Regions from separate parts of the Vibrio sp. VB16 genome, predicted to be linked through region 2. Evidence: riboswitches for the same ligand, from Rfam matches in the RefSeq annotation. Region 2 holds a riboswitch; the other holds the start of a gene.

Region 1 (5,782 bases), on a different replicon from region 2:
CGACTAAAGTGAAACTGCCTACGCTTAATAGCAATAACGTTAAGGATACCACCGCTGCTGCTTCCATTTGATAACTACCTAATAGTTGAAAAAGATACAAAGGCAAGGTTCTAAAATCTTGGCTGCCAAACAGAGCTATTGCGCTAAGATCGCCCATAGAGAGCATAAAACTTATCGCAAATGCTTGCGCTATCGGTTTTTGTAATCCTCTCCATTCTATCAATAAAAATCGACGCCAGCCTTTCATCCCCAAACTCATGGTGAGAAATTGATACTGTTGCAATATCTGAAAGAATGGTTGAGACAATGTCTTAATTACATATGGCAACGCCATCAAACTATTAACAGCAACCACAATAATAAACGCGAGGCTATACACATCGGTTATTTTTCTAAGCAATAAAAACAGCCCTGTACTAATCACCAAGCCGGGCGTAACGAGGATAATAGTGCCAATAAGTTCGATACCATTTGCATAGTTAGAACGGCCCTTACTTCTCCATATTCGACTTGTTTGAAGTATAGCGACACCAATAAACAGAGCGATGACACTCGCCGAACAAGCAATACTTAATGATGCCTTAACCGCTTGCCAAAACCGGTCATCTTGAAGCACTTGCCACAGCTTTGAATTCAATCCACTCAGTACCACCATCATCAGTGGTGGTAAGACGATAAATGACGCAAAGGCTATCCAACTGCAGTCCCATAATTTTGCGCGGTTATTGTCTTTGGTAAAAAAGATCGGGTGGCGATTGGATTGCATAGCTAAATTATTTGGCTTACTTATTTTTTGTATTGATAGCGATAACAGACCGCACAATAACATCTGCCATATTGCTAATAACGCACCAGCCTGCAAGTCAAAATCAAATTTGATGGCTTGGTATATCGCTAACTCTATTGTCGTTGATTTTGGCCCACCACCCAACGCCATAACGGTAGCAAAACTCGTAAAACAGAGCATGAACACTAAACCACAAACATGAGGTAACTGCTGTCGCAACCTTGGCCATTCTACCCACTTAAATTTGTACCAATGACTCATACCGAGGTAAGAACAGAGTTTATGTTGTTCTGGAGGAATACCTTCTAAAGAAAGAAGTAACAAACGGCTAGCATAAGGTAAATTAAAGAATACATGCGCGAGCAATATGCCATTCAGGCCATATATTGAGAAGGGCAATTCAACATTCCATTTATTGAGCCACGTCGCCAATAAACCGCTATTTCCATAAATGGCTAACAGACCGAAAACACCCACAAGAACAGGCAAAACAAGTGTGCTTGAAAATAACTTTAATAGAAACGATTTACCCATGAAGTCCCGTCTTGATAACGAGTGCGCTACGGGTATAGCTAAGCCAACACTGAGCAGCGTTGATAAGAAAGCTTGATAAAAACTAAATTTAGTGACATGTAGATAGTAAGGATCAGACACTATCTGAGTGAGGTCAAGATTGGGCGCGTATGAAATAAGCGCCCCAAACGCCGAGGTGACAAAAACCACGATAAACACTGCAATAACAATGCCTAACTTCGGCGTTTTATTCATAATTTAGGACACTCGACACTTCAACCTCTATTGAAAACTCAGCTTCTACCAATCGGGGAAATTAATTACAAACATGTCTGATTGAGTATTATTGGACTAAAGCTGATTGCCATTCTCTTATCCAGTTTTTGCGCATTTTCGACACTTCATCAGAAGAAAATGAAAGTGCTTTTTCCGGAATCGTCAGCGTCTCAAAACCTTCAGGCAGTGGAACATTCGTCACTGGGTACATCCAGTTACCTGTTGGCATTGCTGATTGGAACTCATTACTTAGAATAAAGCTCATAAACTCGTCAGCGAGCTTAGGATTTTTGGAACCTTTCACTTTTGCAGCTACTTCAGTTTGCATATAATGCCCCTCATTAAAAATAGCCGCGGCATATTTTGCATCATTTTCAGCAATCAAATGATAAGCAGGAGAAGTGGTGTAAGAAAGAACAAGGTCCGCTTCTCCCTTTAAAAACATCGAATACGATTCAGACCAGCCTTTGGTCACGGTCACGGTTTTTTTAGACAGCATTTCCCACGCTTTACTAACGTCGTCGCCATACACAGACTTCATCCAAAGTAATAGACCTTGTCCGGGTGTAGAAGTACGTGGGTCTTGGTATATCACTTTTAAATCATCACGCTCTTCAACAAGTTCTTTTAAGCTCTTAGGTGGGGTTTGTAGCTTATCTTTGTTATATACAAAAGCAAAATAGCCGTAATCAAAAGGAACAAATGTACTGTCTGACCAACCCTTAGGCAGTGTTGTAGTAGAGGTGTCTACGCTATGTTCTGTTAACAACCCTGTCTTTTTTGCTTCCGTCATTAAATTCGTATCTAACCCTAAAATGATGTCCGCTTTACTGTTGCTATCTTCTAGACGCAATCGATTGAGAATAGACACCCCATCATCTAATGCGACAAACTCTAAGTCACAACCGCATTGAGCTTCAAAGGCTTTTTCAATTTTTGGGCCTGGGCCCCAATCGGCGGCAAAAGAATCATAGGTATATACCGTCAGTTTATCGGCGGCAAAAGTAGAAAATGAAAGGGTTACAGCTAAGGTTGAAGCTAAAATTGAAATAGTGTATTTCACTGGACGCTCTCCATGTTTTGAGCGGCACAGGCTTGAGGGAGGATTTTTGATTTATCCCGCTCAATTCCTACGCCAGTATTATCTGGTTCAGGTGTACGGGTTCTAAGGAAAACTTAATCTCAGCCCAATAGTTGATTATTTAAAAAATAACTATTGAGCACCCCGATGAGTCGACAGTGATTGTATACGTAATGTTATGAAGATACTAGCCGCGAGAATAGATGCTTATCCGCTACGCTAACAAGCCAGTTTATCGGTTGTCATATCCCCAACGCGCAACGAGTTTTTGTTCTATATCGAGATGATCTAATATTCTTGCCACCATAAAATCGACCAAGTCATCGATAGTTTTAGGTTGATGATAAAACCCTGGAGCCGCGGGCATAATAGTCACACCCATCTGAGAAAGCTTATGCATATTCTCTAAATGCAATGTAGAAAAAGGGGTTTCTCTCACGACCAATAATAACTGACCGCGTTCTTTCATAACCACATCTGCCGCTCGTTCTATAAGGTTGTCCGACATGCCATGGGCAATGGCCGCCACACTACCTGCAGAACAGGGACAAACCACCATTTTTTTAGGTGCCGCACTGCCTGAGGCAACGGGAGAAAACCAATCTTCTTTACCACACACTTCTAGTCGTTCAGGTTTGCAGTTCAGTTGTTTAATCAGCACCGCTTTGGCCGCATCGGGACCACTAGGTAACTTTAAATTGTGTTCGGTTGCCATCACAACACGAGCCGCTGAAGAAATTAGCAGGTAAACTTTATAATCTGCCGCTAGCAGGCATTCTAGCAACCGTAAACCATAAGGTGCACCAGAGGCGCCAGTAAATGCCAAGGTAATTGTTTTGTCTTTAATCATCTACATTCTCTGCATTGTTAAAATATCTACTATTTCGGTTGGATAACATCTATTTACTCTTAGCCAATGCCAATCCACCTAACAACTTATCGTGGATATCGTCAAAGCCACCATTACTCATCACGAGTATTTGATCACCCTCCGCTGCTTCTTGCAATATTTCAGCAACAAACACATCTATATTATCACTCACAAAAGTAGGTTGATCACAGTGTTTGGCAATGTCTTCTACTGACCATTTTAAATTATTTGGCTGATACAGGTATATAGAGTCAGCTTTAGACAACGACGTCGCGAGCGTTTCTTTATGAATACCCATCTTCATCGTTGCTGAGCGAGGTTCCAATACCGCGATTATCTTTTGCTTCCCCACCTTATTACGTAACCCATCTAGTGTAAGTTCTATCGCGGTAGGGTGGTGAGCAAAATCGTCATAAACCGTGATACCTGCGACCTCACCTTTTAGTTCAAGGCGTCTTTTGGTATTGATGAACGACGCTAAGGATTCACAAGCCAGATCAGCAGTAACGCCGACATGTCTTGCTGCTGCCACCGCCATCAATGCATTGCTAACATTATGATCACCCACCAAATTCCACCTGACCGTACCAACTAATTCGCTACGAAAAAAAACATCAAATTTGCTGCCGTCTTTTTCGATTTTTTCTGTTTTCCAGTCACAAGATTCATCTCCGATCAGCTCTTGTTCACTCCAGCAACCCCTTTCCAATACATCTTGAAGCGCCAATTCGGATTTAGGGGAGAATATTCGACCATTGCTCGGGATTGTTCGTACTAAGTGATGAAATTGTTTCTTAATTGCCTCTAGATCATCAAAAATATCAGCATGATCGAACTCGAGATTATTCATTACTAAGGTGCGAGGGTGATAGTGAATGAACTTTGACCGTTTATCGAAAAATGCACTGTCATATTCATCAGCCTCAACCACAAAGAACATGCTACTTCCTAGACGCGCAGATACCCCAAAATTCCCTAAAACGCCACCCACAAGAAAACCAGGCTCGTAACCACAATCTTCAAGTATCCATGACAACATGCTTGCTGTTGTTGTTTTTCCGTGGGTGCCAGCGACGGCTAATACCCATCTATCATGGAGGAGGAACTCTTTTAACCACTGTGGACCAGACGTATATTTTAGATTGTGATCAAGGACATACTCTACACACGGGTTACCTCGACTCATGGCGTTACCAATAACCACAAGATCAGGATTGGATTTTAGTTGTGTGGGGTCAAAACCCTCAATAATTTCTATACCTTGAGATTCCAGTAACGTACTCATGGGAGGATACACATTTGCGTCGCTCCCTGTTACTTTATGCCCCAATTGACGAGCTAACACCGCTGCGCCCCCCATAAAGGTTCCACAAATCCCCAAAATATGAATGTGCATTTTATTTTTCCTAAGCTTGCCTGTTTGACTGCACTAATGTGATCGATCTATCAGAGAAAAGCAATCATTCGACTCAGTTGCAGATAATATGTGATACGTAGTTGAAACAATTTGTATATCAAGTAGTTACTTCATTACCAATAAAAAGTTTAATGCCATACAATTGAGCTTGTTGCAACGAACATATAATAATGAATTAGCGCTATAAGTCATTGTAACTAAAAAGCCCTCTAAATCATCAGAAAACGTTAAGGATATAACATGTCTGAATTTCGCACACTTGGCGAATTTATAGTAGAGAAACAAAGTGACTTCCCCCACGCTAGTGGAGAACTATCTTCATTATTGGCCTCAATTAGACTTGCAGCAAAAATCGTAAACCGTGAAATCAATAAAGCAGGACTTGTTGATATAACTGGCTCGGTTGGTGCTGAGAATATACAGGGTGAAGAACAACAAAAGCTGGATTTATACGCAAATGACAAATTCAAAGCTGCACTAGAAGCTCGTGATCAAGTGTGCGGAGTGGCAAGCGAAGAAGAAGATGAAACCGTTGCATTTAATAAAGAGCTAAATAAAAACGCAAAATATGTGCTCTTAATGGACCCGTTAGATGGATCATCTAATATCGATGTCAATGTTTCCGTCGGTACGATTTTCTCAATTTACCGCCGCGTTTCACCCGTTGGCACGCCACCAACTCAAGAGGACTTTTTACAACCGGGTGACAAACAAGTTGCCGCGGGTTATGTCATATATGGTTCATCTACCATGTTGGTGTACACAACGGGTAATGGTGTGCATGGTTTTACCTATGACCCTTCCATCGGTTCTTTCTGCTTATCTCACGAAAGTTTA
Region 2 (5,782 bases):
TGAGCAAAACAGCGGAAAACAAACCTGTTGTTTTTCTATCAACGGTCGTTCCCGACGTGAAGTCGGTCATCATGACCGCTGATGCCCATATTTATGATATTTTAGGTACGTTGGTTGAGCCAATTCAGAACGACTTACAACTAGAAGCTAAACCTAAGTTGCAGCGCTCCCGAAGCGTAAATAAAGATGAGAAAGCATACTTCGACAGAATTTCGGCAGTAGAATACACGCTAAACCACGATGACGGTCTTTCAATTAAAGACATTGACCAAGCAGACCTTATCCTGTTAGGCGTTTCGAGGAGTGGAAAAACACCGACAAGTTTATACATGGCATTGCAGTTTGGCGTTAGAGTAATAAATTATCCATTTATTAGCGAAGACATGCAGCAACTCAAATTGTTACCATTATTTGAAATGCATCGACATAAACTATTTGGTTTAACCATAGACAGTGAACGACTTTCAGAGATAAGACATCAACGATTAGCAAATAGTACCTACGCAAGTGCACAACAATGTAGTAATGAACTACAGTCTGTTGAGCTGCTCTTTAGAAAAGAAGCCATCCCTTACCTCAATACTTCATCACTGTCGGTAGAAGAGATCTCGGCAAAAATATTGCAGTTGACTGGATTAAAAAGAAACTTATTTTAATTGACTATAAGAACCAAATTGGACGATTTTCACCCGTCGTCATGTTCAAGCAAGTAGAGCCATTCGTAAGAATACCGCTCTCTAAAACAATTTTTGGTCTCCAACACATGGTGTATTGCCAAGTGCAACTTGAATGGATCTCTGGCTTCATCCAGCATATCGATGCCACTGACAATGTTATAATTCATAAAAACCAATTAATGTTTTTGAGACACTATTTAGTCTGACCGCTCTCTCCGCCTTTCACCGACATAACTGGTATCTTGAGAGCCGGGTCTATTTATCTTTCATGGCCCAGCGTTAACACAAGTGAGTTAGGTATGCCCCAGATAGATCAACATCAGCACGTAGAAAACCAGCAAGCAATCAACAGTGACGACGGAAAAGAAGCCATGACGGCTATCGCTTTATATGAAAATCACCTAAAAGACGGCTGTCAGCAACTTCTGACCCTGAACCAAATACTGTTAAAGGCTGAACGTGGGCAAAGGCGCAGACAAACCCTCAATCGACTGAGCTGGATTTGTGGCCTGTCCGTTCTTGTCATTATAATCAGCTATCTCACCGTGGGTGTAAACCTGATAACCGCAGTCGGCCTTCTCGTTGCCTATTTTTCAGGTCTGATCCTGCACGATAAGCTATCACCAGCGATGATTGTCCCTGAAGAGACGAATCAGTTGTATACGCTTAACAATCAGCTCAGGGAAGAAATTGCCTCAGCAGAAGAAAATACCGATGGCTTACTCTTCCGCCTGCTTAAACAGGCCAACTTGTTGGAAATGGCTAGGAGTAGAGGGTTATTGCTGGAAGATAATAAGGTCGATCTTTACCAGCTCGAGGGTAACGGATTATATCAGTATCTGGACGCCATAAACCTGCTTATGGAACACAAAGACCGACTGAAAGGGCTGTAAAAATCGAGGTAATTTTAACACTTGTTTTGTAACGCCTTAAGAGTGTGTGTTAAGCCGCTCGCCTAACTCCCATAACATATTGATGATTCTGCCCGTTTTCATGACCAGCATAAAATACCCTAAGTAACATACACATAGAGTCTGTGGCATCCAATCATTAGCCTGTTAAAGAGGTTTCTTCATACAACTCTCGTTTTGCAGAATCGAACCAGTGCTCATTAACTCCTATTTAATTGATCTAGTTAGACCTTATCATTTGAAAATATGATTCAATAAAGCGTAACCATATTAATAATGAATTTTTTAGTAGAGGTTTTTAGATGAAAGACACACACAAGTCTATCGTTATACTGATTATGACCGCCCTTCTTATCGGTTGTGCCGTAAATCCTTCCCAAAGTAAGGGGCACAATTTTAATGCGACTGAGCCATCTCTACTGAGTAAGACAAAAGCCAAGTTGTTGCTATGGCGTAACCAACGGTTTGTTAGCGGTGGCGTATTTCTTTCTTATTTCGTAAACGACCAACAGATTGCAGAGTTTAGAAGTGGATTGGTTGAACTCGATCTAGAACCAGGTGGCTATGATATCACCATGGCATTCCCGTCTTATGTCGCAAGTGAACACCCTGTTCCACCATCGGAAATTGACGATAGTTTCGTGTGTAATGTGAAGGTGGAAGTAGAGGTGGAAAAGGTCTACAGCTTTTATTTCGATAAAGACTTAAGTAACAAAAACATGACGTCCAATTGCCGACATGCGAGCGGTTTAATTGAAGGTATTCATTCAAGTGCATACGATGCAACAGAATATGAACCTCAAGTACCCCTACTAATGAAAAGATACCCAGCAGAAAAGGATATTGCACCTCCTTCTCCTGCGATCCCCGATGAGATTGGCGATGCCAGAGTCGCGGCCCTAAAGAAAGAGTTAGCTGAAACAGAGACGAAGCTCGCTTTACAGAACCAAAAGAAAGCAGAAGCAGAGGCCTTAGCTTTATTAGCACTGAAACAAGAGTCGGAAAGATTGGCGGCTGAAAAGTTATTGGCCGAGAAAGTTACAGCTGACAGGTTAGCGGCGGAGAAACTAGCGGCCGAAAAAGTACTAGCCGAGCAAATTGCAGCTGACAAGGTAGCAGCGGAAAAACTAACAAAAAGCAAAGCCAATAACACTCATCACTCAGGTGCATCAGAACAAATCCTAGCCTCGGGTGGCGGTTATCAATGGAAACAAACCGCTGCTGAGTTAAAGACGCTGCCTCCCCAGCTTCAAGGGGGGTATCCGCTCTACAATGAATTATATTTTTATCCAGAAGGGTATTACCTACGTTTTATATGGCGACTAAATCCTAACAGTGGCAAACAAGAAAACGGCTCAATCTCTAATGGTGCTTGGCAACGGACAGGAAATAAAATTACGACTCAAGAGTACTTTTGGTCTCGCGGTAACAGATACGCATATTTAGAAAATAAGTACGTTGTAAACAATGATCACCTTGAACGCATATCCAGTACGCACTATCAGATCAGAGACACCAATTATATGACTGCTGGTGAAGTCAAAGAAATGCCAATATCGAAACACAAATGGATTGCTACCAGTGGTGATGGGCCAAGGTTATATAATGAATATCTTACTGGCGAATTCAGTGAATATATTGGGAAAGCCACAAGGAGAGATTTAAGCGTTAAAGAAGCGGAGAAAAAAGCAACGACGCCTTACAAATGGAAAGACGGAAAATCAATACAACCTTGGCAGGAACATTAATTCCGGTATAGGTATGAACAACGAGTAAAAATAGCGTTATGCTCCATCCTTTTCACTTAGTAAAAAGATGGAGCATTTTGAAAATATGAGGTGTGTGTCCTCATTGATTCGTGACGTTTTTTTTTATTGCGACGTCATCACTTTTTAGGTTTTGTTGTTGCAGTGACAAGTTCCCTTTCTTATACTCCCTCTTGAAACTTGTCGGAGTGCCACATGGCTGAGACCGTATTACGGGATCCGTTGAACCTGATCAGGCTAATACCTGCGAAGGAAACAAGAGAAAATTTTCTACCTAACGGTATTGATGAAAATATTATTGATATTTATGTTAGCGTATCAGATCATGCGACACATATTATGTGTACGCCTCTTGTTTATGTACCAACCCGCCAAGCAACTTTCCCTAAATAGCGACAAAGGAATTTGCTATGACGATTCGCAAACACGCGAGATTGGAAGCTAAACAATTTATAGATTCACTGACTGTAGAACCTTTCCCTAATTCACAAAAAGTGTACGTTCAAGGTAGTCGAACAGACATCCAAGTACCGATGCGTGAAATTTCATTGGCTGATAGCTTAATCGGTGATAATAGAAAGGATCCTATTTTAGAACCAAATGAACTGGTTCGTGTTTATGATACGTCTGGCTTTTATACCGACCCCAATCAACCCGCTAATATTTATGATGGCTTAGAAATAGTACGTTCAGGTTGGATTGAAGAGCGTGGCGACACCATATTATTGGGGCAATCAAATTCAATTTATACCAAAGAACGTTTATTGGATGAAACCCTTGATGAATTTCGTTCTCGAGGCAATGAGCTATATCACTCTGTTCAAGAGGAAATCTAATGAGCTCGTTATGTTTACCTGATTATTTAACGCCACTGCTTAGGCATGTTGAATTGCTGCTTGCAAATGCAGAACAATATCAACTTGGTGATGCCGTTAGTGTTAGCGTGAGTGAATTGAATGCTGTAGAGATTAAGATTGAAGAGCGCCAGCTCAGTCTGCTTTTCAACCAGACTGAAGCCGATTTCTCAGGATTCGAAATACAGGATCAATGGTATGCCCCGTATCCTAACGTTAGGGAAATGCAAGTAAAAGTTGAACAAGACAGCCGCATGATTGTGTGTGGTCTTCCTACTGAGAAGGGCTGTGTTGATATTTGGCACCACAATGGTGAAGCGCGTGCGGTTTACTGCCATCATGCTAGAGGCAGTGAGGCACAACGTGCCATGTTACTTTGCGCATTAGCCTTAGATTACCCTTTGGAAGATGCCGTGACATTAGCGCGAGCTCATGCGTGTGGGTATCAAAGTACTCACCAAAATGGTCACGTTGAAGTTAGCTGGCCATTATCTCGTGAGTTGTTTCCTCGTCCGTTAACGGCGAATCATCCTGAAGTGGATGCGTTGGGTTGGCAAAGTAAAGAACTGGCTGTTGAACCGTTCTCTGCCACTGATTCACAGAAACTGGCGCTATATCCGGTGGTTGATACGGCAGAGTGGATAGAGCGTTTAATTAATCTTGGTGTAAAAACCACACAATTACGGATTAAGAACCCGCAAGACCCACAACTTGAAACTCAGGTACAGCAAGTTATAGCCGCGGGTAATCAACACAAAGCACAAGTATTTGTGAATGACTATTGGCAACTGGCGATAATCCATAAAGCGTACGGTGTCCACCTCGGTCAAGAAGATCTTGAAACAGCAGACTTAGTGGCGATCCAGCAAGCGGGTTTACGAATTGGCTTGTCGACGCATGGTTATTACGAAATCTTACGTGCCGTTGAATTCTCACCAAGTTATATCGCACTGGGTCATATCTTTCCTACCACGACAAAAACAATGCCATCAAAACCGCAAGGTTTGAACCGTTTGGCGTTATACCAAAAGTTAATTGGCGATACATTTCCAACGGTTGCAATTGGTGGCATTGATTTACCTTGTGCTGAAAAAGTGTGGTGTACGGGGGTTAGTAGTGTTGCTGTGGTACGTGCAATTACCGAGGCTAGCGATGTTGGAGCGGTAGTTAATGCATTTAACCATTTATTAGTGCGCCCTGAATTTCCTAAAGCAATTACCGAGAAAGTAATGGGTGGTATTGATGCTGACTGATCAAGAATTTTTACGTTATAGCCGCCAAATTATGCTGTCAGATATAGCAGAGCTTGGGCAACAGAAATTAATTCAAGCACAAATACTGCTTGTCGGTGCTGGTGGTTTAGGTTCCGCAGCCGCGCTTTATCTTGCAGGGGCTGGGGTCGGAAATATAGTGATTGCCGACGACGACGTTGTCGAAAGTTCCAACTTACAGCGTCAGGTTATTTACCGTGATGCTGACCAAGGTAGAAGTAAAGCCAAGATGGCAATTGAACATCTTCAGGCCTTAAACCCTTATATAAAAGTCAGAGCGGTGCAGACACTATTAGCTGGTCA

Evidence for each region. Region 2 has a riboswitch for thiamine pyrophosphate ahead of IUZ65_RS21400 (phosphomethylpyrimidine synthase ThiC). Riboswitches for the same ligand answer to the same signal wherever they lie in the genome.
Region 1: it holds a riboswitch for thiamine pyrophosphate, as region 2 does, so the genes downstream of both, thiB (thiamine ABC transporter substrate binding subunit) here and IUZ65_RS21400 (phosphomethylpyrimidine synthase ThiC) in region 2, are expected to answer to the same signal.

Annotation. Positions count from the first base shown of each region.
Region 1 is NZ_CP087590.1:335,052-340,833, reverse strand. Features, by position in the region: gene thiP (thiamine/thiamine pyrophosphate ABC transporter permease ThiP) at 1-1,558, opposite strand, end outside; gene thiB (thiamine ABC transporter substrate binding subunit) at 1,644-2,639, opposite strand; TPP riboswitch at 2,687-2,814, opposite strand; gene IUZ65_RS01665 (flavin prenyltransferase UbiX) at 2,890-3,507, opposite strand; gene mpl (UDP-N-acetylmuramate:L-alanyl-gamma-D-glutamyl-meso-diaminopimelate ligase) at 3,557-4,924, opposite strand; gene fbp (class 1 fructose-bisphosphatase) at 5,186-5,782, shown strand, end outside.
Region 2 is NZ_CP087591.1:1,119,388-1,125,169, reverse strand. Features, by position in the region: gene ppsR (posphoenolpyruvate synthetase regulatory kinase/phosphorylase PpsR) at 1-656, shown strand, start outside; gene IUZ65_RS21410 (hypothetical protein) at 977-1,570, shown strand; gene IUZ65_RS21405 (hypothetical protein) at 1,891-3,336, shown strand; TPP riboswitch at 3,529-3,626, shown strand; partial or broken gene IUZ65_RS21400 (phosphomethylpyrimidine synthase ThiC) at 3,765-4,145, shown strand; gene IUZ65_RS21395 (thiamine phosphate synthase) at 4,190-5,461, shown strand; gene IUZ65_RS21390 (HesA/MoeB/ThiF family protein) at 5,451-5,782, shown strand, end outside.